Regions from separate parts of the Streptomyces sp. NPDC087845 genome, predicted to be linked through region 4. Evidence: riboswitches for the same ligand, from Rfam matches in the RefSeq annotation. Region 4 holds a riboswitch; each other region holds the start of a gene.

Region 1 (7,142 bases), on a different contig from region 4:
AGCTCACCGGGGGCGAGGGCGAGCAGATAGGTGCCGCCGACGTCGGGTACGAAGCCGATGCCGGTCTCCGGCATCGCGATCCGGGAGCGCTCGGTGACGATGCGGATGCTGCCGTGCGCGGAGACTCCGACACCGCCGCCCATCACGATTCCGTCCATCACGGCGACGTACGGCTTGGGGTAGCGGGCGATGCGGGCGTTGAGCCGGTATTCGTCCCGCCAGAAGCCGGCCGAGGCGGTGTTCCCGGCGCGGACGTCCTCGTAGATGGAGCGGATGTCGCCGCCGGCGCACAGGCCCCGCTCGCCCGCGCCCGTGATGATCACGGTCGCCACGGCCGGGTCGTGCTCCCAGGCGGTCAGTGCCTCGTCGATGCGTCGCACCATGGCATGAGTCAGGGAGTTGAGTGCCTGCGGCCGGTTGAGGGTGAGGTGGGCCGCGCGGCCCTCGGTGCTGAGCAGGACGTGTTCCTCGGCGGCGGTCACCGGAACGCCTCCGTCAGTCCACGGGCCACGATGACGCGCATGATCTCGTTGGTTCCTTCCAGGATCTGGTGGACCCGGAGGTCGCGGACGATCTTCTCGATGCCGTACTCGTTCACGTATCCGTATCCTCCGTGGAGTTGGAGGGCGCGATCGGCGACGGCGTAGCCGGTGTCGGTGGCGAAGCGTTTGGCCATCGCGCACAGCTGCGGGGACTGCGGGTCTCCGCGGTCCAGGGCCTCGGCTGCCTGGTGGACCAGGGCGCGGGCAGCGGCGAGTTCGGTCGCCATGTCGGCGAGGCGGAACTGCAGGGCCTGCGCGTCGAGCAGCCGGGCGCCGAACGCCTCTCGGCCGGCGAGATACGAAAGGCTCTTGCTGAGGGCGCTGCGGGCGCCGCCCAGGGAGCAGGCGGCGATCCCGAGGCGGCCGCCGTTCAGGCCGCTCATGGCGATCCGGAACCCGTCGCCCGTCCGGCCGAGCAGCCGGTCCGCGGGCAACCGGACACCGTCCAGGATCACCTGGCGGGTGGGCTGGGCGTTCCAGCCCATCTTCGTCTCGTTGGGCCCGAACGAGAGGCCGGGGTCGTCCCGGTCCACGAGGAACGCGGAGATGCCGTCGGGGCCCGCTCCCCCGGTGCGCGCCATGACGATGTACAGCTGGGAGGCGCCCGCCCCGGAGATGAACTGCTTCACGCCGGTCAGGACGTAGTCGTTGCCGTCCCGCACCGCGCGGGTACTGAGCGCCCCGGCGTCCGATCCTGCGCCGGGTTCGGTGAGGCAGTAGCTGCCGAGGTCGTCCATGGCACACAGGCGGGGCAGCCATCGTGCGCGCTGCTCGTCGTCGCCGTAGGTGTCGATCACCCAGGCGACCATGTTGTGGATGGAGAGGTAGCCGGCGATGGAGGGGCAGCCGGAGGCGAGGGCCTCGAAGACGAGGACTCCGTCGGCGCGGGTCAGGCCGCTGCCTCCCGCGTCCTCCCGTACGTAGACGCCGCCGAGTCCGAGCCCTGCGGCCTTGCGCAGCACGTCGAGCGGGAAGTGCTTGTCCCGGTCCCATCGGACGGCATGGGGGGCCAGGTGGTCCTGCGCGAAGTCGAGGGTGGTCTCGACCAGGGCTTGTTGGTCTTCGGTGAGTGATGTGGTGGTCATGGCGCTCACCCCATGGTGGGAAGGGTGAAGCTCGCGCCTTCCCTGGCTCCTGAGGGCCAGCGCGAGGTGACGGTCTTGGTGCGGGTGTAGAAGCGGATGGCGTCCGGGCCGTGCTGGTTCAGGTCCCCGAAGCCGGACTGCTTCCAGCCGCCGAAGGTGTGGTAGGCGACGGGAACCGGGATCGGGACGTTGACGCCGACCATGCCGGTGTTCACCCGGCGGGTGAAGTCGCGGGCGGTGTCTCCGTCCCTGGTGAAGATCGCGACGCCGTTTCCGTAGGGGTGCTCGCTGGGCAGGCGCAGGGCCTCCTCGTAGTCAGCGGCGCGCGCCACGCACAGGACGGGCCCGAAGATCTTCTCCCGGTAGATCCGCATCCGCGAGGTGACGCGGTCGAAGAGAGATGCCCCCGCGAAGAAGCCGTCCTCATGGCCCGGCAGGGAGAAGTCCCTTCCGTCGACGACCAGTTCGGCGCCCTCGGTGACGCCGATGTCCACATACCGGCGGACCCGTTCGACGGCATCGTGACTCACCAGGGGCCCGAAGTCGGCCTCCACGTCGTCGGAGCGGCCGATCCGGAGCGTGGCGATGCGCTCCTTGAGCGCAGCGACGAGACGGCCGGCGGTCTCCTCTCCGACGGGCACGGCCACAGAGATCGCCATGCAGCGCTCCCCCGCGGATCCGTATCCGGCGCCGATGAGCGCGTCGACGGCCTGGTCCAGGTCGGCGTCCGGCATCACGATCATGTGGTTCTTGGCGCCGCCGAAGCACTGCGCACGCTTGCCGTGAGCGGCGGCGGTGGCATAGATGTGCGCGGCGATGGGGGTGGAGCCGACGAAGCCGAGCGCACCCACCCGGGGGTCCTCCAGGAGGGTGTCGACCGCCTCCTTGCCGCCGTTCACCACGTTCAGTACGCCAGGCGGCAGACCTGCCTCCAGGAACAGTTCGGCCAGCCGTAGCGGCACGGACGGGTCGCGCTCCGACGGCTTGAGGATGAACGCGTTCCCGCAGGCGAGAGCGGGTGCCGCTTTCCACAGCGGAATCATCGCGGGGAAGTTGAACGGCGTGATTCCGGCGACCACTCCGATCGGGGAGCGCAACGAGTGCACGTCGATGCCGGTGCCCGCGTTGTCCGTGAACTCGCCCTTGAGCAGATGGGGAATTCCGGCGGCGAACTCGACCACCTCCAGGCCGCGTTGGATGTCGCCGTGTGCGTCGGCAACAGTCTTGCCGTGCTCGCGGGACAGCATCCGTGCCAGGGATTCACGTTCCGCCTCGACGAGTTGAAGGAAGCGCAGCAGGACGCGGGCGCGCCGCTGCGGGTTCCACTGTCCCCACTCCTGCTGGGCGGTGACCGCGTCGGCGATCGCCGACGCGGTGTCGGCGCGGCCGGCGAGCGCCACGCGGGCTTGCACGGCACCGGTGTTGGGGTCGTAGACGTCGCCGAAGAGGCCGGACGTGCCGGCGGTGTGCTTGCCGCCGATGAAGTGTGTGAGTTCACGGACCATGGCTGCCTGCTCTCGTCAGGTGAGATCCGGGGATGGCACGGCCGACCTTCGGCGGGCGCGCGGGTGGGCGCACTGCCGGGAGAGCCGTGGGACAGCGAACAGCGGGGCCGGGGCCTCGCAGGTCTACGAGCGCACGATGAGTCGCGTGCGCTCCGCCGGATCACCAGGGTCGTGGGTATGTGTACGGACCGGTGCCATGCGTGTCTGCTCCATCCTCGTGGAAAACACGGAACATTCCGCGGCCGGTATCCTGACTCCCGGATCTCCGTGTACCGCCCGCCTTCCCGGCAGACCTCGCCAGTGGCGTGTAAAAGGCAGCACACTCCCCGGTCACAGTGGCGGGACCGTGCCGGATTCACACCGGCTTCCCTGCACCGCGGACCTTGTCCCCCGAAGATATAGTTGGACGTCCTAGTAAGTCCACCCCCCACGCCCCGTGTAGCAACGGGGAACGGGCGAACAGCCTTGCCGAGCAGCCGGTTTCCGCCGCGCTACCGTCGGAGTCCGGTTGGTTCCGGGCCACGGGGTACGGACCTGGAGGTGTGGAACCGGGTCACCGCCAGCTTCTGGCTGCCGGAGAAGGTCCCGCTCTCCAACGACCTGGGCGCCGTACGCGGGCTTCTACCTGCCGCTGCACTTCTCCACGCACGCCATGCTCACCAACACGGCCGACATGATCCGCCTGATCCTGCGCGGCAAGGCCGTGCACGGCTACTACTCCGGCTACAAGTACCCGGCGTGTCATCGGCTTCAACTCCGTCGAGCCGGCCGTCCGGGTGCCCAGCACGATGGAGAGCATCACGGCCGCGGCGGTCGAGGCTCTGGGCGCCGCTCCGCACTCGCACATGCCGCCGGGGCCCAGGCGCTGGTGACGGGCGACAGCCTGGGGCAGGTGGCGAGCCAGACGCTTGCCAACCTGGTCGCAGTGGACGAAGCCACCTCGCTACCCGTACTGCGCCCGCTGATCGGCCGGGAGAAACAGGAAATCATCGACGAGGCCCGGTCCATCGGGACCGCCGACATCTCCGTACTCCCCGACGAGGACTGCTGCAGCCTGCTCGCCCCGCCCCGGGTCGGCACTCGGGCCGGGCTGCCGCAATTGCACGCGGTGGAGAGACGCCTCGACCTGGACGAGGTGATCGAAGCGCTGCCCGCTTCAGCCCAAGTGCTGCGGCCGGGGCAGGACGAAGAGCTGCCGGAGTCCGCCGTGAGCCGCGCGTGAGAAGGAGCATCACTGTATGAGTACCGCCACCCGGCAACTTCTGGTCATCGGCATCGGAGCCGGTGACCCCGACCACCTGACGCGCGCCGAAGCACGGGCCGAGCACGGCTGGATCATGGATACGGACCTGCTGCGGTTGCGCCCTGACGGCTCGGACGATTGAGGCGGGGTCAGCGACACGAGGCTCACGGACGGCCGTCGGGGTCTGTCGGTCCGGTGGGCGTGAAGCGGACCGGGGCCTGGAAGCGTGCGCGGCGGGCGGCGCGGCGGAAGGTGGTGAGCACCGCTGGGCCGGCCAGCGTGATGCAGACGAAGTTGGTGACGGCCCGTCCGGTGTCCCAGCCGAGGGAGGTGGCGAGGTCGAAGGCGAGGTAGCGGTGCCACTGCTCGGTGAACGGCAGACCGGGAAGGTAGGCGATGGAACTGTTCGGGTCGAGGGAGAACGGCCAGAAGGAGAGGTTCAGCAGAAAGCCGAAGAGGTAACCGGAGACCGATCCGTACGTGGCGAGCATCAGGACCTCGCGGCGGCCGGTGGCGCGGGGCAGGAATCCGGCGAGCATGCCCACGAAGGCGCAGCCGAACATCTGGTAGGGCATCCACGGCCCGACGCCGCCCGTGATCAGGGCGGACGTGAACAGCGAGGTGCAGCCGAGGGTGAAGCCGAAGCCCGGCCCGTAGACGCGTCCGGCCAGGACCAGGACGAAGAAGACCGTTTCGATGCCGGCTGTTCCGGCGCCCAGGGGGCGCAGTGCCGCGTTGACGGCGGACAGGACGCCGAGCATGGCCAGGGCTTTGGAGTTGATGCCGCCCTCGGCTATCTCGGAGAGCACCACGCACAGTACGAGGACGAGCAGGATGCCGAAGATCAGGGGCGGTGCGTAGTTCGAGCCGAATTTTCCGGGCGCGACGACGAAGGGCCAGAAGAACGCGACCACTCCGAGGAACGCGGCCAGAGCAATGACCAGCGAAACACGGGTGTTGAGCCGGATGGCCGTCGCGGCGGTAGTACTCATGCCCGGTCCTCGCCGTCGCGGGATGCGGCGTCGGCCACTTCGAGTGCCGAGGTCACTTGATCGACGGTGAGGAACGGCAGCGGTGCCAGGATCTTTGCGGTCTGCGGGGCGAACACGGGTGAGGCGACGATGACTTCGGACGTGGGCCCGTCCGCGACGATGTCGCCCTCGGCCATGACAACGACCCGGTCCGCCGTCCGGGCCACGAACTCGACGTCGTGCGTGGAGATGACGACCGAGCGGCCCTCACCGGCGAGCGCGGCGACGATCCGTGTCAGCTCCGCCTTGGCACGGTAGTCGAGCCCGCGGGTCGGTTCGTCGAGCAGCACGATCCTTGGTGCGGCGGCCAGTTGGATCGCCAGGACGAGAGCCAGCTTCTGTCCTTCCGACAAGTCCCGGGGATGAGTGCTGTCGGGGATGCCCGGGGCCAAGCGGTCGAGGATGCTTCGCGCCCCGGAGGACTCGGTCCCGTGGGCGGACTCGCTGTCGGCCTGGTCGAGTTCCTGCTTGACGCTTTCGAGGTAGAGGAGGTCGGCGGGTGTCTGCGGGACGAGACCGACCAGGCGGCGCGCGTGGGCCGCGGGCAGAGCGTGTGGATCGCGCGCTGCGCCGTCTCCGGTGACGCGGACCGTGCCGGCCCTGCGCGGGCCGGAACCCTGCAACGCCCACAGCAGGGACGACTTCCCCGAGCCGTTGCGCCCCATCAGAGCCGTGATCTCACCGCTGCGCAGGTCGAGGTCGACCTCGCGGACGGCGGCGACGCCGTGATAGCTGACGGTGATACCGCGCGCGGTCAGCAACGCGGGCGGTCCGGCCGCCGGAGCAGGACGTACCGGAGCCGGCGCGGCATTGGCCAGCTCGGCCCTGAGCGGGGCGGCGGCGCGGCGGGCGTCGCGGATGGACAGGGGCAGCGGGTGCCAAGCGGCGGCGCGGGCGAGTTCCACGATCGGCGGAGCGATGGAGGACGTACGGAGGATCTCTGCGGGAGTCCCTTGGACAACGCGCCCGTCACCGGGCAGGTACACCATGCGGTCGGCGTACTGGACGACTCGTTCGAGGCGGTGTTCGGCCATGAGGACGGTGACCCCGAGGTCGTGGACAAGGCGGGTGACGGCGGCGAGTACTTCCTCGGCTGCGGTCGGGTCGAGGGCGGAGGTCGGCTCGTCGAGGACGAGGACGCGAGGATGGGCGGTGAGGACCGATCCGATGGCCACGCGCTGCTGCTGGCCGCCGGACAGTTCGTGCAGCGCGCGGTGGCGCAGGTCGGCGAGGCCCAGCAGGTCGAGCGTCTCCTCGACCCTCTTGCGCATGACCGTTGGCGCGATGGCCAGCTGCTCCATGGCGTAGGCGAGTTCTTCCTCGACGGTATCGGTAACGAACCCGTCGAGCGGATCCTGTCCCACCACGCCGACCACGTCGGCGAGTTCCCGGGGCGGGTGGGTCGCGGTGTCGCGTCCGTCGACCGTGACGCGGCCGTAGAGGGTGCCGCCGGTGAAGTGGGGGACGAGCCCGTTGACGGCGCCCAGGAGGGTGGACTTGCCGACGCCGGTGTGACCGACGACGAGGCAGAGCTCGCCCTCTTCGATGACAAGGTCGACCTCGCGCAGGGCGGGTTCGGCAGTGTCGTCGTACTGGACGGTGACCTGATCGAAGGTGATCACGTGGCTTCGGCTTTCTCGGTGCGCTGTCGGGGGACGACCGGGTGGGGCGGGGTCGGCGGCGGTGCGAGGAACCCGGCGGTCCCGGCGAGCAGGATCGCGAAGGTCGGCACCAGC
Region 2 (7,142 bases), on a different contig from region 4:
GCCGGGCAGCGGCGACGGCCCGGTCCACATCCCCCTCGCAGGCATGCGGCACCCGGCCGATGACCTGTTCGGTGTGGGGCGAGACGACCTCGATGACCTCCCGGCCCAGCGGATCGACCAACTCCCCGCCGATGAACAGTTTTCCGTGTTCGACAAGCTCGGTCATGGCTGCTGCCTCCCGCGACCCGGCGCGTTTCCCGACTCACCAACTGACTGCGTGTCAGAACTGATACCAGTTCCAGTTCCAGGAGTCCACGGCCACGACAGCGCGGGGCACGGACGGCCGCCGCCGTGCCGCCCGGCCGGTTTCCTCGCACGTCCGTCGCTTCCGGGGCGTTCCGCGCGGGTAGGGACGAGAACGACCCCCGTCCCCCACGCACCTGTCCAAAAGTCCATACGCCCAGGAAGGGAATCACGTGTACACCCCGTCCCGCACCGAACCACATCATCCATCAGCCCCCCGGCCGGATGCCTCCGAGCATCCCCTCATAGGCGCCTGGCTGCTCAGCAGCGTCGCCATCGTGGACGTCTCCGGCCGCACCCTCGAACACCCCCTGGGGCAACGTCCGACAGGGCTGATCACCTACACCACCGACGGCCACATGTCCGTCAGCGTGCTGAACCCGGACCTGGATTCCGAACCGGCGGCGGAGCCGGAGTCGACCGACTCGGTCGACTCCGCGACCCTGCTCAGGACCTCTCCGTACCTGGGGTATGCGGGAACCTACGAGGTGACGGGCGACCGGGTCGTCCACCACCTGCACATCGCGTCGTTACGCCCCTGGGTCGGCACCCAGCAGGAGCGCCGCTGGGAAGTGGAGGGGGACCGATTAACCCTGTTCCCCCCGAACGAGGGGATCGGCGAGGACGCCCGCGCCCCGCGGCTCGTGTGGCACCGGCCGGCCGCGGAGGCCGCGTGAGCGACGGCTGATCCGGGTTCACCGGCCTTCCGGCCGGCCGCATCCACTGCCCGGCGCGGGGTGCGGACCGTGAGGACCGCCCCCCACCGTTCGCGCTGACGCGGGAACCGTGGTCCGCGTGACGCGCGGCGCACGCGGACCACGGACGGAAGAGATGGTCGACCGGGGCTACTACTGAAACAAGTTCTCGTTACAGTGGGCGCGGTGCACCGCACACCCGTACGTCCGGTACACCGGCCATGCCTCGGAGAGAGAGGGCGAGCCCATGACGCAGGTGACCGACCACGGCGGGGGCGTGCACAGCATCAAGGTCCCCATCCCGGACAATCCGCTCGGCCACACCCTGGTGCACGTCCTCGACACCGATCGCGGGCCGGTCCTGATCGACACGGGCTGGGACGACCCGGAGGCGTGGGACACGCTCACCGCCGGGCTCGCCGCCGTCGGCGCGGATGCCGGTGACGTCCACGGCGTGGTCGTCACCCACCACCATCCCGACCACCACGGCCTCTCCGGGCAGGTGCGCGAGGCGTCCGGGGCCTGGATCGCCATGCATGCGGCGGACGCCGCGATCGTGCGCCGGACCCGCGAGTCCCGGCCGGGCACCTGGCTGTCGTATCTCGTGGCGAAGCTCACCGCGGTCGGTGCGCCCGAGGAGCATCTCGCGCCGTTGCGGGCCGCCGCGGCCGAGCGGGGCCGGGCACACACCCTGCCCGGTCAGCGGGCCGCGCTCCCGGACCGGGAGATCGTTCCCGGGGAGCTCCTCGACCTGGCGGGGCGCACGCTGCGGGCCATCTGGACGCCGGGGCACACACCCGGCCATGTCTGCCTGCATCTGGAGGAGCGGCATCCGGGGAATCTGCCCGGCCGGGGCCGGCTCTTCTCCGGGGATCATCTGCTGCCCGGGATCAGCCCGCACATCGGGCTGTACGAGGACCCGGACGACGCCGCGGTCACCGATCCCCTCGGCGACTACCTCGACTCGCTGGAGCGCATCGGCAGGCTCGGGGCGGCGGAGGTGCTGCCCGCCCATCAGTACGCGTTCGCGGACGCCGCGGGGCGCGTACAGGAACTCCTGGCTCATCACGAGGAGCGGCTGACCGGGCTGCTCGGGCTGCTGGCCACCGCCCTGACGCCGTGGGAACTGGCCGAGCGGATGGAGTGGAACCGGCCGTGGGACCGGATCCCGCGCGGCTCGCGGAACATCGCCGTCTCGGAGGCCGAGGCGCATCTGCGGCGGCTGGTGAAGCTGGGGCGCGCGGAGGCCGTGGCGGGGAGCGACCCTGTGACGTACATCGCGGTGTGACCACTCCGCGAAGGGCTCTGCCGCGGCCACCGGCCCGGAACCCGCCCTTCCCCGCCCGGTACAGTGTGCGAGTCGTCATCATGCCCGTTCAGGGGGAAGCCGGTGCAAATCCGGCACTGACCACGCAGCCGTGAACCGTCGTTCCAGGCGGTGAGCCGGAATGCCCTGTCCGCGGTCGTGACCGGCTCCCGCCACCGGAACCCCGGTGGTCGGCACCGTCGAGGAATACGGGGCCGGAGCCTGGTGCCTGAGCGTGCCTGTGCCCGGATCCCCCCACAGGAGAGGCCCCGCCCGCCATGACCGTACGCCGCAGAGCAGCAACGCTCGCCGCCACCGCCACCGTGCTCTGTGCGGCCGCTGCCCCGGTCGCGGTCGCAGCGCCGTCCCCGTCGCCCTCGCCGTCCGCGGCGCTGCCGTCCGGGCTGTACGGCACGAAGGACCCCACCTACGACGGCGTCTGGCGGCAGTCGCTCGCCTTCCTCGCGCAGCGGGTCGAGGGCGTCACGCCCGCCGCGAAGTCGGTGGACTGGCTGATCTCCCAGCAGTGCTCCAACGGCGCCTACGCCGCGTACCGGCCCGACGTCTCCCAGCCGTGCACCGGGAAGACCGTGCTGGACACCAACGCCACCGCGGCCGCCGTCCAGGCGCTCGTCGAGGTGGGCGGGCACCGGGACACCGTGAACGACTCGGTCCGCTGGCTGAAGTCCGTACAGAACGAGGACGGCGGCTGGGGCTACTCCCCGGGCGCGGCCAGTGACGCCAACTCCACCTCGCTGGTGATCGGCGCCCTCGCCCGGCAGGGCCAGCGGCTAGGCGACATCACGACCCACGGCGGCAAGACCCCCTACGCCCCGCTGCTGGGGCTCGCGATCCCGTGCGGCGGCAAGGACGGGGGTGCCTTCGCCTACCAGCCCGACAAGGCCGGGAAGCTCGCCGCCAACGCGGACGCCACCGCGGCCGCGGTGCTCGGCACGATGGGCAAGGCCATGGCCGTCGGGAACAACGCCTCGGCCAAGGCGCCCACCTGCCACCCGGGGCCGGGGCCGGGGCTCACGCCCGAGCAGGCCGCCCAGAACGGCGCCCACTACCTCGCGGACGCACTCGCCACCAGCGGCCATCTCGACCTGGCGCCGATGCCCGGAGCCGCCGACTCCACCCCGCAGCCCGACTTCGGCAACACCGCGGACGCGGTCGTCGCGCTGTCCGCCGCGGGCCACCAGGACAAGGCCGCCAAGGCCGTGGCCTGGCTGAAGAAGAACTCCGGGGCGTGGGCCGAGCAGAACGGTCCCGCCGCCTACGCGCAGCTGATCCTGGCCGCCCACGCCACCGGCTCCGACGCCCGCGACTTCGGCGGCGTCGACCTGGTCGACCGGCTGAACGCGGCCGGTCCCGTTCCGGCGGCCGTCACGACGCCCGACCCGTCCGCCGAGACCGGGTACGTGGCCACGGAGAAGGACGAGGTCCACAGCGGCGACGACGTGATCGGCGGCGTGTGGTGGTACGTCGGCATCGGTCTCGTCGTCGGTGCGGGCGCCGGCTTCCTGATCAGCGGGCGCCGGAAGAACCAGCAGCTGTGAGGCGGGCGGGAAGGGCAGCCGCCCTCCTGGTGGTCCTGGGTGCCGTCCTGGCCGTGCTCGGCGCGGGGACGGCGTGGGCGGACGGGTACCGGTACTGGTCGTTCTGGGAGGGCTCCGGCACCGGCTGGACGTACGCCACCCAGGGCCCGTCCCTGGTCCGGCCGGACGACGGCGCGGTGCAGGGCTTCCGGTTCGCGGTGAGCGAGGACTCGCAGGACTCGGCGCAGCCGCGCCGCTCCCCCGGGTTCTCGGAGATCTGCGCGGACACCCCGGCCAAGGACGGCAGCAAGCGGGTCGCGCTGGTCATCGACCCGGGCACCGCGGCGGACGCCCCGGCCGGGGAGACTCCTCCCGCGCCGCGTACCGCGTGCGCGCGGGTCGCCCCGGACGCGAGCACCGCGGAGGCGCTCGCCTCGGTGGCCAAGCCGTTGCGCTACAACAGCGGGGCGCTGCTCTGCGCCATATCCGGCTATCCGGGCTCGGGCTGCGGCGAACAGGTCTCGGGCACCGGGCACGGGACGCCGGCCGCCCCCGCGTCCGGGGCCCCGGACGCATCCGCCGCCGACGCCGCGGACAGCGCGGACGGCTCGGGTGGTGGTCCCTCCGCCGGGGTGCTCGTCGGGGTCGGCGCCGTTCTCCTCCTCGGCATCGCCGCAGTCGTGCAGGCCCGCCGCCGCCGCGGATGACGGCCTCGACCACCCGCCCGGTGCGGCCGCGGCGCCCGCTGCGCGCCCCCGGGGCGACCCGCAGCAACGCCCTGCCCGCCGGGGCCTGGTGGCTGTGGGCGCTCGGTCTCGCCACCGCCGCGTCCCGGACCACCAATCCCCTGCTGCTCGGGCTGCTGGTGGGGGTGGCGGGCTACGTGGTCGCTGCGCGCCGTACGGACGCGCCGTGGGCCCGTTCGTACGGGGCGTTCATCAAGATCGGGCTGTTCGTCGTCGGCGTGCGGCTGGTCTTCTCCGTCTTCCTCGGTTCGCCGGTCCCCGGTACGCATCCGTTGTTCACGCTCCCCGAGGTGCCGCTGCCCGACTGGGCGAAGGGGGTCCGGATCGGTGGCCGGGTCACCGCCGAGCAGTTGCTCTTCGCGCTGTACGACGGGGCGAAACTGGCCACCCTGCTGATCTGCGTCGGTGCGGCGAACTCGCTCGCCAACCCGGCCCGGCTGCTGAAGTCGCTGCCCGGGGCCCTGTACGAGGCGGGGGTCGCCGTCGTCGTCGCGATGACGTTCGCGCCGAACATGGTCGCCGATGTGGTGCGGCTGCGCACCGCCCGGCGGCTGCGGGGCCGCCCGACCGGCGGCGTCAAGGCGGTCCTCCAGATCGGACTGCCGGTCCTGGAAGGCGCGTTGGAGCGGTCGGTCGCGGTGGCGGCCTCGATGGACGCGCGCGGATACGGGCGCAGCGCACAGGTCCCGTCCGCCGTCCGGCACACCACGAACGTCCTCACGCTCGGCGGGCTGCTCGGGGTGTGCGCGGGGACGTACGGGCTGCTGGCCGCGCAGGGTGCGGTGTACGGCCTGCCGCTGCTGATCGCGGGACTCGTCGCCGCGATGGCCGGGCTCCGGCTCGGCGGGGCCCGCTCGGTCCGTACCCGCTACCGGCCCGACCGGTGGGGTGCGCGGGCCTGGCTGGTCGCGGGTTCGGGTGCCGCTGTGGCCGTGGCGATGATCTGGGCGGGCGGTGTCGACGCGGAGGCGCTGCACCCCGGAGTCGTACCGCTGACCGCGCCGGTGCTTCCGCTGTGGCCCGCGGCGGCGGTGCTGATCGGGCTGCTGCCCGCGGTGGTGGCGCCGGTGCCGCCCCCGGTGGGCGCCCCGCATTCCAAGGAGAGCCAGTGATCCGGTTCGAGCATGTCTCGGTGCAGTACGAGGGGACGGAGCGCCCCACCCTCTCCGGGGTCGATCTGACCGTTCCCGAGGGCGAGTTGGTGCTGCTCGTCGGCCCGTCGGGGGTCGGCAAGTCGACGCTGCTGGGCGCCGTCTCCGGTCTCGTGCCGCACTTCACCGGCGGCACGCTGCGCGGCCGCGTCACGGTCGACGGGCGCGACACCCGTACCCACAAGCCACGCGAACTCGCCGACCTGGTCGGCACGGTGGGCCAGGACCCGCTGTCCCACTTCGTCACCGACACGGTCGAGGACGAGCTGGCGTACGGGATGGAGTCGCTGGGACTCGCTCCCGACGTGATGCGGCGGCGGGTCGAGGAGACCCTCGACCTGCTGGGCCTGGCCGGGCTGCGCGACCGGCCGATCGCCACGCTCTCCGGCGGTCAGCAGCAGCGGGTCGCGATCGGCTCGGTCCTCACCCCGCACCCGAAGGTCCTGGTCCTCGACGAGCCGACGTCCGCGCTGGACCCGGCGGCGGCCGAGGAGGTCCTCGCCGTGCTGCAGCGGCTGGTGCACGACCTGGGCACGACGGTCCTGATGGCGGAGCACCGGCTGGAGCGGGTGGTGCAGTACGCGGACCAGGTCGTCCTGCTGCCGTCACCGGGCGCCGCACCGGTCATGGGCGCGCCCGCGGACGTCATGGCCGTCTCCCCGGTCCACCCGCCGGTCGTGGCGCTGGGCCGGCTGGCGGGGTGGGAACCACTTCCGCTCTCGGTCCGCGACGCCCGGCGCCGGGCGTCGGACCTGCGCGAGCGGCTGGCCCGGACGCAGCCACCCGGACCGTCGCCCCGGGCGGGCGGGCCGGGCGTGCGGACCGGGACGGCCGACGCGGGCGATGCGATCGATGGGGTCGGTGCGGCCGATGCGGTCGGCGCCGCCGGTTCCGGCCATGCGGCCCGTGCCGCCGATACGACCGGTGCAGCCCGTGCGACCAGTGCAACCGGTGCCGCCGATGCCGCCCGTGCGATCGACGGGACCGATGGGGTCGGTGCAACCCGTGCAGCCGGTGCAGCCCGTGCAGTCGATGACGCCGTACCACCGCTGCCCGCCGCCCCGGCGGCGCGGCGCGGGGTGCTCGCCCGGCTGCTGGGCCGCGGCGCACCCGTCGCCGCCGCCGTTCCCGAAGCCGTCGTCGACGCCCCGGCGCGGGTCGAACGGCTCGGCGTGCGCCGGGGGCGTGTCGAGGCGCTGCGCCGGGTGACGCTCGCCGTCGCCGCCGGCGAGACCGTCGCCCTCATGGGCCGCAACGGAGCGGGCAAATCCACCCTGCTGGCCACACTCGTCGGCATGGTCGAGCCCACCACCGGCACCGTCCTCGTCGGCGGCCGGGTCCCGCACCGTACGCAGCCGCGCGAGATGGTGCGCCGGGTCGGGCTCGTACCGCAGGAACCACGCGATCTGCTGTACGCGGACACGGTCGCCGCCGAGTGCGCCGCGGCCGACGCCGACGCGGGC
Region 3 (7,142 bases), on a different contig from region 4:
CGTGCGGTACTTCTCGGTTGCAGTGAGCATGGGAGGGTGTCCTTCCTGAGCTGGGATGCCGGTCACGCGGTCGTCGGGGCCAGGGGTTCGGGCGTGAGTGCCCCGGAGTGGGCGACGCCGGGTCGCCGAGCGGGTGCCTCGGCGTCGGGGCCGCCTTCAGCCCCGCGGTAGCCGCCGTTGGGCGCCGGTGTGCCGCTGTGCCTTCGCGAGGCGCGACGCCCGGGATCCGGAGGAGCGGCGCTCCGCGCCGGGGGTGACCCCTGAATCGGCGGGGACGTCCGCCCGCGACTGCCGCTTCCCTCCGGGAACAGGCGTCGCGACGGTGAGAGACCGGGCGGCGCTGCCCGGGGCGGGCGGCTGCGCACGCAGCGAGAGTGACCGGCCTGCCCGAGGTGCCGCCGCCGGATCGGGGACGGCCACGAACAGAACCGTCGGGCCGCCGGAGAAAGCTGCGGCGCGGACCGCGGTCATCGATGTCGATTCGGCGTTGTACCGCTCAATCGGGCAGTGGGCTTCGATCATGGCGAAACCTCCGTTCGCCTTCCCACCTTCGCCCAGGAACGGCCCCCGGCGCGTCGTCCCCCCGCAGCGATTCCCGGCTACCACGGCTGCGGTATCCGCCACGACCGGCTACGACCGCGACGACACGCGCATACCGCGCCGACGACTACAGGGGCGCCTGTGAGTCCCCGGATTCCGTTGCCGGACTGACCAGGCCGCACTGATAGGCGATGACTACGAGCTGGGCCCGGTCACGAGCCGCCAGCTTGGTCATGGCCCGGTTGACGTGGGTCTTGGCGGTCAGCGGGCTGACGAAGAGGCGTTCCGCGATCTCGTCGTTCGACAGCCCCAGTGCCGCCAGCCCCACGACATCGCGTTCCCGCCGCGTCAGACACTCCAACCGCTCGTGCACGCCCGCCGGGCACGGGTCCGGCTGCGCGAGGAAGCGCTTGATCAGCGCACGCGTCGCCGACGGGGACAGCAGTGCCTCGCCGGCGGCGATCGTGCGGACGGCGTCGAGAAGCTCCTCGGGCCGGGCCCCCTTGCCGAGAAAGCCGCTCGCACCGGCGCGCAGGGCCTCGGCCACGTGCTCGTCGTCCTCGAAGGTGGTCAGGATGAGCACCTTCACCCCGGTGAGGTCCTCGGACTCGCTGATGAGGCGGGTGGCGTCGAGGCCGTCCATGTCCGGCATGCGGATGTCCATCAGGACCACATCGGGGCGCTCCGTACGCGCCAGTTCCAGCGCTTCCTCCCCGTTGGACGCCTCCCCCACCGTCTCCATGTCATCGGTGGAGTCGAAAAGCATCTTGAAGGTGCCCCGCAGCAGGGCCTGGTCATCGGCAAGCAGTACGCGAACCGTCATGCCCGTCTCTCCTCGGTGGTTTTCCCATCACCAGGCCGGGACGCAGCGGAAGCTCGGCCGTCACGGTGAAGCCGCCCTCCGGGCGCACTCCCGCGTGCAGCCAGCCCCCGACCGTGGCAGCGCGCTCGCGCATCCCGATCAGTCCGTGCCCCGTCCCCGGACGGGCGTGGTCCCCTCCGGTTCGTCCGTCGTCCTCGACGGTGATCGTCAGCCGCTCGGGGCGGTAGTGCAGGAACAACCGGGCATGGTCGGCACCGGCGTGCTTGTGCACGTTCGTCAGGGCCTCCTGGACGATGCGGTACGCAGCCAGGTCGACCGTCGGCGCCAGCGGTTCGGCGATGCCCCGCCGGGTATGGCTCACGGCCAGACCGGCGCGCTCGAACGACGCCAGGAGCGCCGGTACGCGCGCGAGGCCCGGCATCGGATCACGCGGCGCCACGGGATCGCCGGACTGCCGCAGCAGCCCTACGGTCACCCGTAGCTCGTCCAGTGCGGACCGGCTGGTGTCCCGGATGTCCTCCAAGGCGGCCACGATCTGCTCCGGCCGCCGTTCCACCAGATGCACGGCCACGCCCGCCTGAGCGTTGATCAGGGCGATGTGGTGCGCGACGATGTCGTGCAGCTCGCGCGCGATCCGCACCCGTTCGGCCGCCACCCGTTGCTGCGCCTCCTGCTCACGCGTGCGCTCCGCGTGTTCCGCCCGCTCCTCCACGGCTGCCACATAGGCGCGTCGGGAACGCACTCCGTCCCCGACGGCAGCCGGCAGCGCCGTCCACGCCAGCATCGCCGCGTTGTCGGGGGCCAGCCATGCGCGCGGGTCGCACACCACGGCGGCGCCCACCAGGACGGCGGCCGAGAATGTTGCCGCGGTCCAGGCGGCACGCCGGTCGGTCAGCGCGGCCACGGTGTAGACCGACACCAGGACCGGGCTGATCACCAGAGGGCTTTCGCGGAATCCGAGCACCTGAAAGGCCACCCCGCAGCCAATGGCGACGGCCAGTACGCCGAAGGGGTGATGCCGCCGCCATACCAGCGCAGAGCAACCGATACCCGCCAGCACCACGGCGGGCCACCGCAAGGAGAACGTGTGCTGGTGCGGTACGACCGAGGAAGCCACGACCGCCAGCCCGAACAGCGCAGCCACGGTCAGTGCGTCCACCACACCGATCCGGGGCCGCGTCCACCGCCTCCAACCGCTGATCACCGCCATGTCACCACCGTAGGGTCAATGGCCGCATCGGGCATCGCCGCGCGGGGCAGGGGCGCCTCGGCCACCGGCCGCTGCCCGTCCGCCGAGCCTTCGCCGGCGCACAGCCGTCCACGTCGTGCTGCCCGGCCCGCGGCTCCGCTGTCACGAGGACGGGCGGTGGGGGCCGGGCGGCGAGGAGTCCGAGCCGGATGCCGAGGGCGTGAGCGAGGAGCCACGAGGCGGGCAAGGGGTCCCAGGGGACCCGAATCGGTCCGGCGACGTGCGATCACTCACACGAGCGCCCTTTGTGCGGCAGCCCCGAAGAAACGTAATATCGGCAGGTCATCGCCGCGACGGGAGACAGGAAGCCGGTGCGAATCCGGCACGGTCCCGCCACTGTGACCGGGGAGTACAACCTTTCGACATGCCACTGCGCCCGGCGCGGGAAGGCGGGGGGAGCGTCGATCCGGGAGTCAGGACACTGGCCTGTCGCGGGCCCGTTTTGAGGAGCGCGGACTCCCCAGGAGGCTCTACGTGTATTTCGGCATACCTCGCCGCCCCTGCTTCCCCCCTGCCCGGCCCCGTCGTGCCCTGCGCGCCGTCGCCGCAGCCGTCACCCTGTCCACCACCCTGGTGATCGCGGGCTGCGGCACGGGCCACGGCTCCACCGGGGACGCCAAGGCCACCGCGTCACCGGCCGAGGGCTTCCCGGTCAGCATCGACAACTGCGGCGTGAGGACGACGTACGTCAAACCGCCCTCGCGCGCGGTCACCATCCATCAGCACCCGGCGGAACTGATGCTCGCCCTGGGCCTGAAGGACCGTATGGTCGGCACCGCCTTCCCCGACTCGGCCGTCCTGCCCGAACTGAAGAAGGACTTCGAGGCGATACCCGAACTGGCGAGGAAGGAGCCCTCCTTCGAGACCGTCCTCGACGCGGAGCCGGACTTCGTCTACGGCGGCTACGGCAGCGCATTCGCCGAGAACGAGGGCCGTTCCCGCAAGGCGTTCGCCGACGCCGGCATCGACACCTACCTCAACCGCGAGTACTGCGGCAAGAAGCAGGTGACGATGAGCGACACCTACGACGAGATCCGCACCGTCGGCAGCATCTTCGGCATACCGGGCCGCGCCGACAAGCTGGTGACCGATCTCCAGGGACGCATCGACAAGGCCACCACGGCGGTCGAGAACGACGCCGAAGTGCCTGTCTTCGTGTACGACAGCGGCGACAAGACGGCCTTCACCGCGGGCGGCAAGGGCCTGGGCAGCGAGCTGATCCGGCTGGCCGGCGGCCGGAACGTCTTCGCGGACCTCGACGACGTCTTCGGCGACGTCTCCTGGGAGCAGGTCGTGGACCGCAAGCCGGAGGTCATCGCCATCTACGACTACGCGGGTTCCGGGAGCGTCCGGCAGAAGAAGGAGTTCCTGCTCTCGCAGCCCGCACTCGCCGATGTCCCCGCCGTCAAGAACAAACGGTTCGTGGTGCTGCCACTGACCGCGACCCTGGTCGGAATCCGGTCGGCGTACGCGGTCGACGGCCTGGCCCGCGGCCTGCATCCCGAGAGCTTCCGGTGACGGAGGCACCCGCGAAGGCCGGCGATGAGCCGGCGATGGGGCGCCGGCGCCGCATGAACCGGTCGGGTGACGCCGCCCTCGCGCTCACGCTGGGCGTCCTCGCGCTGCTGCTGGTGCTCTCCGCCACGGCCGGCCTGGCCATCGGCTCGGTGCACGTGCCGCCCGGCCAGGTGTGGGGCATCGTGACGCACGCCCTGGGCGCCGACTGGACGGATCCCGACTGGTCCCGGGCCCGGGAGACGATCGTCCTCGACGTGCGCGCACCGCGCGTGCTGCTCGGGGCCGTGACCGGGGCCGGACTCGCGGTGGTGGGCACCGCCATGCAGGCCCTGATCCGCAACCCGCTCGCCGAGCCGTACCTGCTGGGCGTCTCCTCCGGAGCCTCCCTCGGCGCGGTCTCAGTGATCGTCTTCGGCGTGAGTGTGTTCGGGCCGGTGTCGCTGTCGGCCGCCGCGTTCGCCGGTGCCCTGGGCTCGCTGCTGGTGGTGTACGCGACCGCCCGCACCGGCGGACGCATCACCTCGGTGCGGCTCGTGCTGTCCGGTGTGGCGACCGCGGCGGTGCTCACCGCGGTGATGGACCTGCTGCTGCTCACCACCGGCCGGGGCAACGAGGCCCGCGCGGTCCTCGCCTGGACCCTCGGCGGCCTCGGCGGTGTCAACTGGGGCACGTTGTGGCTGCCCAGCGCGGCCCTGCTGCTCGGCATCGCCGTCCTCCTGGTGCAGTCACGGCACCTGAACCTGCTGCTCGCCGGTGAAGAGGCGGCAACGACCATGGGACTGGACGTGGCCCGGTTCCGGACCCGCATGTTCATCATGCTGTCCCTCGTCACCGGCGTCCTGGTCGCGGCGGCCGGACCGATCGGCTTCGTCGGCCTGATGCTGCCGCACATCGTGCGCCTCTTCGTCGGCGGCGACCACCGCCGCGTACTGCCGACGGCCGCACTGGGCGGAGCGGTCTTCCTGATCTGGGCCGACATCGCCGCACGCACCGTCGCCGCCCCCATGGAGATCCCCGTCGGGGTGCTCACGGCGCTGTGCGGTGGTCCCTTCTTCCTCTGGCTCATGCGCCGCGACGCCCGCCGGAACGCCGACCCAGGAGTGGCATGAGCGCGACCGAACTCACCGTCGACGGCGTCACCCTGACCGCCGGGGCACGCCACCTCGTCCGGGACGTCTCACTGCGGGCCCGCCCCGGCGAGGTGGTCGGCCTGGTCGGCCCCAACGGCAGCGGCAAGTCCAGCCTCCTGCGCGCCGTCTACCGCGTCCTGCGCCCCGACGCCGGACAGGTGCGGATCGACGGTACCGACGCCTGGTCCCTGCCCGTACGCAAGCTGGCACGGACCCTGGCCGCAGTGGTGCAGGAGTCGGCCGCCGGCTTCGACCTGACGGTACGGGAGGTCGTCGCCATGGGCCGCACCCCGCACAAGGGCCTGCTCGCGGGCGACACCGTCGAGGATGCCCGGCTGATCGAGTCGGCCCTCGCAGCCGTGGACGCCACCCTCCTGGCCGGCCGCCCCTTCGACCGGCTGTCCGGCGGCGAACGCCAGCGCATACTCATCGCCCGTGCCCTCGCCCAGCAGCCCTCGCTGCTCGTCCTCGACGAACCCACCAACCACCTGGACATACGCCACCAGCTCGAAGTCCTCGGCATACTGCGCCAACTCCCCGCCACCGTCCTGGTCGCGCTCCACGACCTCAATCTGGCCGCGTACTACTGCGACCGCCTCTACGTCCTGTGCGACGGCGAGGTCATCGTGTCGGGACCGCCCGCCGAGGTACTCACCGTGGAACTACTGCACGAGGTGTACGGGGTGGCGGGAGAGGTGGTCATTCATCCGCGCACCGGGGCACCCCACGTCACCTTCCTCCCTGCGACGATCGGCCGGCCGGTCCCGGCCGCCGCAATGGACCACTCCGCTTCGTGAGCGGGCGGGCGCCTGCGCCATCGGCATCCTCAACACACCTGTGGGCGTCGGCCGTTGCGGCCGCGGCCTGCCCCTGCGACGCGATCAGCCGTGCCGGGCCGTTGCGTCAACGGCGTTCCGCCAGCGGTGAAGGAAGTACGGGAGGATGCTCGTTGTCATGCCGACGGCACCGATCCACAGTACGGCTCTCGCTCCGAACAGAGAGCCCGCGACTCCCCCAAGAGCCCGCCGAGCGGAATGCCACCCCAGGGCTCCCAGGATTCGGAGAGCTGGACGGGCTGCCCGTCGGCGAGGAATTCGTAGTGCGTGGTGACGCAGAGGTCTCCGGGGCTGATCGCGAGCCTCTCGGCGATTGCCCCAGGGGCGGGGACGCGCGCCTGGCTGTGCGAATCCCAGGCTCCGGCCCTGCCCCGCTCCGTCGCCCCGGCGCGGGAGGGGGAGCCGCCCCGGCGTTCGCGGTGCCGCGAACGCACCATCCGCAGGCGCTCACGCGGCATGCGGACGTAGGTGCCCGAGCCCGCGCGTCCTTCGAGGAGGCCCTTGATGATCAACCCGTCCACGGCCCTCTGCATGACGTTGCGTCCGACGCCGTACTCCTCGGCGAGCCGTGCCCGGGACGGCAGGCGTTCACCTATCTCCCACTCTCCCGCGAGAATCCGTGCGCACAGCGCGTCGGCCACTGCAAGGTACGGCGCCTCTCGGGGCATTGGTGACCCTCCGACTGTTCTGCTGCGCGGCAGCTGGTAATTCCAGCGGCGTTGGCAAGCTACTGCACCAGGTGAAAGCTACTGGAGTAGAAATACGCTCGGTGCCGGAGCCGGCCCGGCCGGACATCGCCGAGCCCGGCGCCCACGGCCCGGCCTGCATCCGCGGCTGAGCGCTGCCTGCTCGGCACGGCCCTCGCCGCTCGCTTCACCAACCGCCCTCCCGTCCGCGAGCACCTCCTGCACGGCACCGACATCCACGGCCGGCTGGCCGTCCGCGACGCCGGTGGTCACCGACTACGAGCGTGCGACGCTCAACGCCTACGCCGCCGGCATCGATCCGGCCCGTTTCTCGGCCTCCCGCAATCTGGTCGCCGACAT
Region 4 (7,142 bases):
AACTTGTCACCGGCCAGAGCGGCGTCGAGCTTCTTGGCCTTGTCCGCCCAGGTCTGGTACTGGACGTTGACCTTGACGTTGGGATACTTCGCCTTGAACTGGCTGTTGACATCCTTGACCAGCTCGGGCCAGGTGCTCTGCGCGTCCGACATCAGCCAGACGGTGAGCGTCTCCTTGCGGTCCTTCGGGTCCTTGGACGAAGTCTTGTCGTCGTCCGAACCACACGCTGCGATCGAAACCAACATGCCCGCGACGCCGATCGCCGCGATGAGCTTGCGCTTCACGCCACCCTCCTCAGGGATGCTGCAACCCCTCCCCCGCGAAGACCGTCGACGAGTACTGCTGGGGCTGGGACCTGGTCTTTAATGGTTTAGACCAGTACCGGGAGCTTGGCCTAGACCTTTTGGGGTGTCAAGGGTGTATAAGAAGTGCACTCGCGTCCGTTATAGGACCGACACCTGAGGGAGGGCGACGAGCCGTGACCGGACCGTGCCACCATGTGAGCCGCGACAGACGGAGGAGCCGGTGACGGCAGCAACGCAGCAGTCGGGAAGGCGGGCCATGGGTGCCGACGGGGGCAGTACGGAGAACGAGACGGGCGCGGCCACACGGACGGCGCGCGTCCCCAAGTACTACCGGCTGAAGCGACATCTCCTCGACATGACGGACACCATGCCGCCGGGCACACCCGTGCCGCCGGAGCGGACCCTGGCCGCCGAGTTCGACACCTCGCGCACGACCGTGCGCCAGGCGCTCCAGGAGCTGGTCGTCGAGGGCCGGTTGGAGCGCATCCAGGGCAAGGGCACCTTCGTCGCCAAACCGAAGGTCTCCCAGGCCCTGCAACTCACCTCGTACACCGAGGACATGCGCGCCCAGGGGCTCGAACCGACGTCCCAGTTGCTGGACATCGGCTATGTCACGGCCGACGACACACTCGCCGGACTGCTCGACATCACGGCCGGCGGCCGCGTGCTGCGGATCGAGCGGCTGCGGCTCGCCAGCGGGGAGCCGATGGCGATCGAGACCACGCACCTTTCGGCCAAACGCTTTCCCGCGCTGCGCCGTTCACTGGTGAAGTACACCTCCCTCTACACCGCACTGGCGGAGGTGTACGACGTACGGCTGGCCGAGGCCGAGGAGACCATCGAGACCTCGCTGGCCACCCCGCGCGAGGCCGGACTGCTCGGCACCGACGTGGGCCTGCCGATGCTGATGCTGTCCCGGCACTCGCTCGACGGCCGGGGCGAGCCGGTGGAGTGGGTGCGCTCGGTCTACCGCGGTGACCGGTACAAGTTCGTGGCGCGCCTGAAGCGGCCGACGGACTGATCCCCGGCGCGGCGACCAACCGTTTCCGGCCACCGCCCTCTCCGTACAACCGCCTCGGCCCTCGTGGGATCCAGCACTCCACGGGGGCCGTTCGCGTGCCCCGGTCCGGACCAAGTTCCGTACACTTGAAACCATTTCGAACATTCACGCCCATTCGCGGGACCGTTTCCGGACCGCAATGCGGACGGGGGGTGACGGTGACCGGATTCCTCCCCTAGATTTCCTGCGCATTACACCAGGTGATCAGCGAGGGGACGGAGTCGCCACATGCCAGCAGACCCAGCAGACCCAGCAGACCCAGCAGAGAATCCACCCACCGTCACACCTGTACGGGTGGTCATCGCCCTCTGTCTCATTGCGCCGTTCGTGGCGATGCTCTGGGTGAGTTCGTACGCGAAGGTGGACCCCTCCTTCATCGGTATTCCGTTCTTCTACTGGTACCAGATGCTCTGGGTGCTGATCTCCACCGCGCTCACGATGCTCGCGTACAAGCTGTGGCAGCGTGACCAGCGCGCCCGCAAGGGGGGTGCGTCGGCATGAAGGACGGCGTGAACGGCGTCGCGCTCGGCGTCTTCATCTTCTTCTTCCTGGCCGTCACGGTCATGGGCTTCCTGGCGGCACGCTGGCGGAAGGCCGAGAACGACGCGAGTCTCGACGAATGGGGCCTGGGCGGACGGTCGTTCGGGACCTGGGTCACCTGGTTCCTGCTCGGCGGCGACCTGTACACCGCGTACACCTTCGTCGCCGTTCCCGCGGCGATCTACGCGGCGGGCGCGGCCGGCTTCTTCGCCGTGCCGTACACGATCCTCGTGTACCCGCTGATCTTCACCTTCCTGCCGCGGCTCTGGTCGGTCTCGCACAAGCACGGGTACGTGACCACCTCGGACTTCGTCCGCGGGCGCTTCGGCTCGAAGGGGCTGTCGCTGGCGGTCGCCGTCACGGGCATCCTCGCCACGATGCCGTACATCGCACTCCAACTCGTCGGCATCCAGGCGGTGCTGGACGTGATGGGAGTCGGCGGCGGCGAGAACACCCACTGGTTCGTCAAGGACCTGCCGCTGCTGATCGCGTTCGCGGTGCTCGCCGCGTACACCTACTCGTCCGGCCTGCGGGCGCCCGCGCTGATCGCGTTCGTCAAGGACGGGCTGATCTATCTGGTCATCGCGGTGGCGATCATCTACATCCCGATCAAACTCGGGGGCTTCGACGACATCTTCGCCAAGGCGGGCGAGGCGTTCTCGCAGAAGAACGCGGCGGCCGGCAAACCGGTGGCCGGACTCGCGCCCGGCGAGGCGGGCCAGTGGGGCTACGCGACCCTGGCGCTGGGCTCGGCGCTGGCGCTCTTCATGTATCCGCACTCGATCACGGCGACGCTCTCCAGCCGCAGCCGCAACGTGATCCGGCGCAACACCACGATCCTGCCGCTGTACTCGCTGATGCTGGGTCTGCTGGCGCTGCTCGGCTTCATGGCGATCGCCGCCGGGATCAAGGTGGACAACGGGCAGTTGGCCATCCCGCAACTGTTCGAGGACATGTTCCCGGACTGGTTCGCGGGCGTCGCGTTCGCCGCCATCGGCATCGGCGCGCTGGTGCCCGCCGCGATCATGTCGATCGCCGCGGCGAACCTCTTCACCCGCAACATCTACAAGGACTTCCTGAAACCGGACGCGACCCCCGAGCAGGAGACCAAGGTCTCCAAGCTGGTGTCGCTGCTGGTGAAGGTCGGCGCGCTCGCCTTCGTCCTCACCATGGACAAGACGGTCGCGATCAACTTCCAGCTGCTCGGTGGGATCTGGATCCTCCAGACGATGCCGGCCCTGGTCGGCGGCCTGTTCACCTGCTGGTTCCACCGCTGGGCGCTGCTCGCGGGCTGGGCGGTCGGCATGGTGTACGGGACGGTGGCCGCGTACGGCGTCGCGAGCCCGACCCAGGCGCACTTCGGCGGGTCGTCCAAGGAGATCCCGGGGATCGGTGAGATCGGGTACATCGGTCTGACGGCATTCGTGCTGAACGTGGTGGTGACGGTGGTGCTCACCTTCGTCCTGAACGCCGTGAAGGCGCCCGCCGGGGTCGACGAGACCTCTCCGGCCGACTACACGGCCGACGCCGGCGACCTGGGCGTCCAGGTGGAGCTCCCGCCGGCCACGGCCGGGGCTCCCGGCGGCCACTGACGGCCGCGCCGATACCGTGCGGACGGCCCGTCGAGCCCCTCCAGCGGGGCGCGGCGGGCCGTCCGCACGGTCGGGGTCCCGCGGCCCGCAAGAGGGCCGCAGAGCCCGTTCTCCGGGTCCGAGTTCTGTTGCGCGACACAACATGTGGGGGCTGCCTCATCGGGCGGCCCCCACATGTATGCTCATCCTCGCTGTCGCCGCAGGGGAATCCGGTGCGAATCCGGAACTGTCCCGCAACGGTGTGTTCGGTGTGCTTTTGCGCACCCCCGAGTGAGTCCGAGGACCTGCCGGCAGCGCATCCGGCTCGACCGAACCGGATGCCAGACGTCCGGGCCTCGCGGATGGGCCGGTGGACGCCGAGTGGAGTACTGCCCTGCCCCGGGCCCGCCTCTGCCCGGCTGCCCCGTTCCCCGCCGGCCCCGAGCCGAGCGAGGGAGAGCACCACGTGACCATCGCGCCAGCCGATCCGGCTTCAGTCGCCCTGTCCGAAGCAGTCGAGTCCGAGGCGACCGCATCCGACGGACCGGGGACCGCGCTGCTGCGGACCCTGACCGACCTCACCGCCGATCTGCCCGACACCGACCCCGGTCGCGTCGCCGCCGCCGCGCTGCGCGGCCGCAGCGCCCGGGCGGACGAGGCCGAGCTGCGGTCGCTGGCCACCGAAGCCGCCGCGGGGCTGATCTCCGAGGACCCCGCCTACTCCCGGCTCGCCGCCCGGCTCCTGACCCGCACCGTCGCGGACGAGGCGGCCGGACAGGGCGCGGTCTCCTTCTCCGCCTCGGTCGCCGTCGGGCATCGCGAGGGACTGATCGCGGACCGTACGGCCGCGTTCGTCGCGCTGCACGCGGCGGCCCTCGACGCGCTGGTGGAGCGTTCGCTCGCCGACGGCGCCGACGACCGCTTCGGCTACTTCGGGCTGCGGACCCTGCACAGCCGCTACCTGCTGCGCCACCCGCACACCCGCCAGGTCATCGAGACGCCCCAGCACTTCATGCTGCGCGTGGCGGCCGGGCTCGCCGAGGACGACTCGCAGCGCGCCCTGGACGAAGTCGCGGCGCTGTACGGGCTGATGAGCCGGCTCGACTACCTGCCGTCCTCGCCGACCCTGTTCAACTCCGGCACCCGCCACCCGCAGATGTCCTCCTGCTATCTGCTGGACTCCCCGCTCGACGAGCTCGACTCGATCTACGACCGCTACCACCAGGTGGCGCGGCTCTCCAAGCACGCGGGCGGCATCGGTCTCTCGTACTCCCGCATCCGCGCCCGCGGTTCGCTGATCCGCGGCACCAACGGGCACTCCAACGGCATCGTGCCGTTCCTGAAGACGCTCGACGCCTCCGTCGCCGCGGTCAACCAGGGTGGCCGCCGCAAGGGCGCTGCCGCCGTCTACCTGGAGACCTGGCACGCGGACGTCGAGGAGTTCCTGGAGCTGCGCGACAACACGGGCGAGGACCAGCGGCGTACGCACAACCTCAACCTGGCGCACTGGATCCCGGACGAGTTCATGCGCCGGGTCGACGCGGACGGCGACTGGTCGCTGTTCTCGCCCGCCGACGTGCCCGAGCTGGTCGACCTGTGGGGCGACGAGTTCGACGCCGCGTACCGGGCCGCCGAGGCCAAGGGGCTGGCCCGCAAGTCGATGCCGGCCCGTGAGCTGTACGGCCGGATGATGCGCACCCTCGCGCAGACCGGCCAGGGCTGGATGACGTTCAAGGACGCCTCCAACCGGACCGCGAACCAGACCGCCGAGCCGGGCCGCGTCGTCCACTCGTCGAACCTGTGCACCGAGATCCTCGAAGTCACCGACGACGGCGAGACGGCCGTCTGCAACCTGGGTTCGGTCAACCTGGGCGCGTTCGTCGCCGACGGCTCCATCGACTGGGAGCGGCTGGACGCCACCGTCCGTACCGCCGTGACCTTCCTCGACCGGGTCGTCGACATCAACTTCTACCCGACCGAGCAGGCCGGCCGTTCCAACGCGAAGTGGCGCCCGGTCGGCCTCGGGGCCATGGGCCTGCAGGACGTCTTCTTCCAGCTGAGGCTGCCGTTCGACTCCCCCGAGGCCCGCGCGCTCTCCACGAAGATCTCCGAGCGGATCATGCTCGCGGCGTACGAGGCGTCCTGCGAGCTCGCCGAGCGGTCGGGCCCGCTGCCGGCCTGGTCCGAGACGCGTGCCGCGCGCGGTGTGCTGCACCCCGACCACTACGACACCGAGCTGAACTGGCCGGAGCGCTGGGACGCGCTGCGTGCCCGGATCGCACGGACCGGGATGCGCAACTCGCTGCTGCTCGCCATCGCGCCGACGGCGACGATCGCCTCGATCGCGGGGGTGTACGAGTGCATCGAGCCGCAGGTCTCCAACCTCTTCAAGCGCGAGACGCTCAGCGGTGAGTTCCTCCAGGTCAACGCGTATCTGGTGGAGGAACTGAAGCGGCTCGGCGTGTGGGACGCGCGGACCCGCGAGGCGCTGCGCGAGGCGAGCGGCTCCGTGCAGGGCTTCGCCTGGATCCCGGCGGACGTGCGGGCGCTCTACCGCACGGCGTGGGAGATCCCGCAGCGCGGTCTGATCGACATGGCGGCGGCCCGTACGCCGTTCCTCGACCAGAGCCAGTCGCTGAACCTGTTCCTGGAGACGCCGACGATCGGCAAGCTCTCCTCGATGTACGCGTACGCCTGGAAGCAGGGGCTGAAGACGACGTACTACCTGCGCTCGCGCCCGGCGACCCGGATCGCCCGCGCGGCCTCCGGCCAGGCCGCGGCCGCCGCCCCCATTCCCGTACAGCAGGCTTCGGCGCCCGACGCGGACGCGATCGCCTGCTCCCTCGAAAACCCCGAGTCCTGCGAGGCCTGCCAGTAATGAGCTCCACCAAATCCGAGAAGAACCTGCTCGACCCGGGCTTCGAACTGACTCTGCGCCCCATGCGTTACCCGGACTTCTACGAGCGCTACCGCGACGCGATCAAGAACACGTGGACGGTCGAGGAGGTCGACCTCCACTCCGACGTCGCCGACCTCGCCAAGCTGTCCCCCGGCGAGCAGCACATGATCGGCCGGCTCGTCGCGTTCTTCGCGACGGGTGACTCGATCGTCTCCAACAACCTCGTGCTGACGCTGTACAAGCACATCAACTCCCCCGAGGCGCGGCTGTACCTCTCGCGGCAGCTCTTCGAGGAGGCCGTGCACGTCCAGTTCTATCTGACGCTGCTGGACACCTATCTGCCCGACCCGGACGACCGTGCCGCCGCGTTCGACGCGGTCGAGGAGATCCCCTCGATCCGTGAGAAGGCACAGTTCTGCTTCAAGTGGATGGATTCGGTCGAGAAGATCGAGCGGCTGGAGACGAAGGCCGACCGCCGTCGCTTCCTGCTGAACCTGATCTGCTTCGCGGCGTGCATCGAGGGGCTGTTCTTCTACGGCGCGTTCGCGTACGTCTACTGGTTCCGCTCGCGGGGGCTGCTGCACGGCCTCGCCACGGGCACCAACTGGGTGTTCCGTGACGAGACGATGCACATGAACTTCGCGTTCGAGGTCGTGGACACCGTCCGCAAGGAGGAGCCGGACCTCTTCGACGACGAGCTCCAGCAGCAGGTCACCGACATGCTGAAGGAGGCCGTGGCCGCGGAGCTGCAGTTCGGCCGCGATCTG

What was found. A riboswitch is a leader RNA that binds a small molecule or an ion and turns the genes downstream of it on or off. The one in region 4 is predicted to bind cobalamin.
Region 1: linked by a shared signal. The riboswitch ahead of ACIOMQ_RS24035 (CoA-acylating methylmalonate-semialdehyde dehydrogenase) and the one ahead of ACIOMQ_RS35805 (ribonucleoside-diphosphate reductase subunit alpha) in region 4 are both predicted to bind cobalamin.
Region 2: linked by a shared signal. The riboswitch ahead of ACIOMQ_RS12470 (prenyltransferase/squalene oxidase repeat-containing protein) and the one ahead of ACIOMQ_RS35805 (ribonucleoside-diphosphate reductase subunit alpha) in region 4 are both predicted to bind cobalamin.
Region 3: linked by a shared signal. The riboswitch ahead of ACIOMQ_RS17525 (ABC transporter substrate-binding protein) and the one ahead of ACIOMQ_RS35805 (ribonucleoside-diphosphate reductase subunit alpha) in region 4 are both predicted to bind cobalamin.

The regions. Positions count from the first base shown of each region.
Region 1 covers NZ_JBIUVC010000009.1:271,819-278,960, forward strand. The annotation lists gene ACIOMQ_RS24025 (enoyl-CoA hydratase/isomerase family protein) at 1-482, opposite strand, end outside; gene ACIOMQ_RS24030 (acyl-CoA dehydrogenase family protein) at 479-1,627, opposite strand; gene ACIOMQ_RS24035 (CoA-acylating methylmalonate-semialdehyde dehydrogenase) at 1,633-3,132, opposite strand; cobalamin riboswitch at 3,355-3,533, opposite strand; partial or broken gene ACIOMQ_RS24040 (ribonucleotide-diphosphate reductase subunit beta) at 3,743-3,865, shown strand; partial or broken gene ACIOMQ_RS24045 (tRNA 4-thiouridine(8) synthase ThiI) at 3,965-4,354, shown strand; gene ACIOMQ_RS24050 (hypothetical protein) at 4,371-4,517, shown strand; gene ACIOMQ_RS24055 (ECF transporter S component) at 4,540-5,367, opposite strand; gene ACIOMQ_RS24060 (ABC transporter ATP-binding protein) at 5,364-7,028, opposite strand; gene ACIOMQ_RS24065 (energy-coupling factor transporter transmembrane component T) at 7,025-7,142, opposite strand, start outside.
Region 2 covers NZ_JBIUVC010000004.1:102,412-109,553, forward strand. The annotation lists gene ACIOMQ_RS12455 (aldehyde dehydrogenase) at 1-166, opposite strand, end outside; gene ACIOMQ_RS12460 (lipocalin-like domain-containing protein) at 417-920, shown strand; gene ACIOMQ_RS12465 (MBL fold metallo-hydrolase) at 1,186-2,226, shown strand; cobalamin riboswitch at 2,279-2,414, shown strand; gene ACIOMQ_RS12470 (prenyltransferase/squalene oxidase repeat-containing protein) at 2,523-3,803, shown strand; gene ACIOMQ_RS12475 (SCO2322 family protein) at 3,800-4,489, shown strand; gene ACIOMQ_RS12480 (energy-coupling factor transporter transmembrane protein EcfT) at 4,486-5,640, shown strand; gene ACIOMQ_RS12485 (ABC transporter ATP-binding protein) at 5,637-7,142, shown strand, end outside.
Region 3 covers NZ_JBIUVC010000006.1:143,298-150,439, reverse strand. The annotation lists gene ACIOMQ_RS17540 (zf-HC2 domain-containing protein) at 1-30, opposite strand, end outside; gene ACIOMQ_RS17535 (response regulator transcription factor) at 668-1,363, opposite strand; gene ACIOMQ_RS17530 (sensor histidine kinase) at 1,335-2,573, opposite strand; cobalamin riboswitch at 2,875-3,057, shown strand; gene ACIOMQ_RS17525 (ABC transporter substrate-binding protein) at 3,087-4,130, shown strand; gene ACIOMQ_RS17520 (FecCD family ABC transporter permease) at 4,166-5,239, shown strand; gene ACIOMQ_RS17515 (ABC transporter ATP-binding protein) at 5,236-6,057, shown strand; partial or broken gene ACIOMQ_RS17510 (GntR family transcriptional regulator) at 6,306-6,764, opposite strand; partial or broken gene ACIOMQ_RS17505 (hypothetical protein) at 7,018-7,142, shown strand, end outside.
Region 4 covers NZ_JBIUVC010000021.1:103,836-110,977, forward strand. The annotation lists gene ACIOMQ_RS35785 (sugar ABC transporter substrate-binding protein) at 1-284, opposite strand, end outside; gene ACIOMQ_RS35790 (GntR family transcriptional regulator) at 562-1,326, shown strand; gene ACIOMQ_RS35795 (DUF3311 domain-containing protein) at 1,660-1,866, shown strand; gene mctP (monocarboxylate uptake permease MctP) at 1,863-3,497, shown strand; cobalamin riboswitch at 3,673-3,804, shown strand; gene ACIOMQ_RS35805 (ribonucleoside-diphosphate reductase subunit alpha) at 3,943-6,354, shown strand; gene ACIOMQ_RS35810 (ribonucleotide-diphosphate reductase subunit beta) at 6,354-7,142, shown strand, end outside.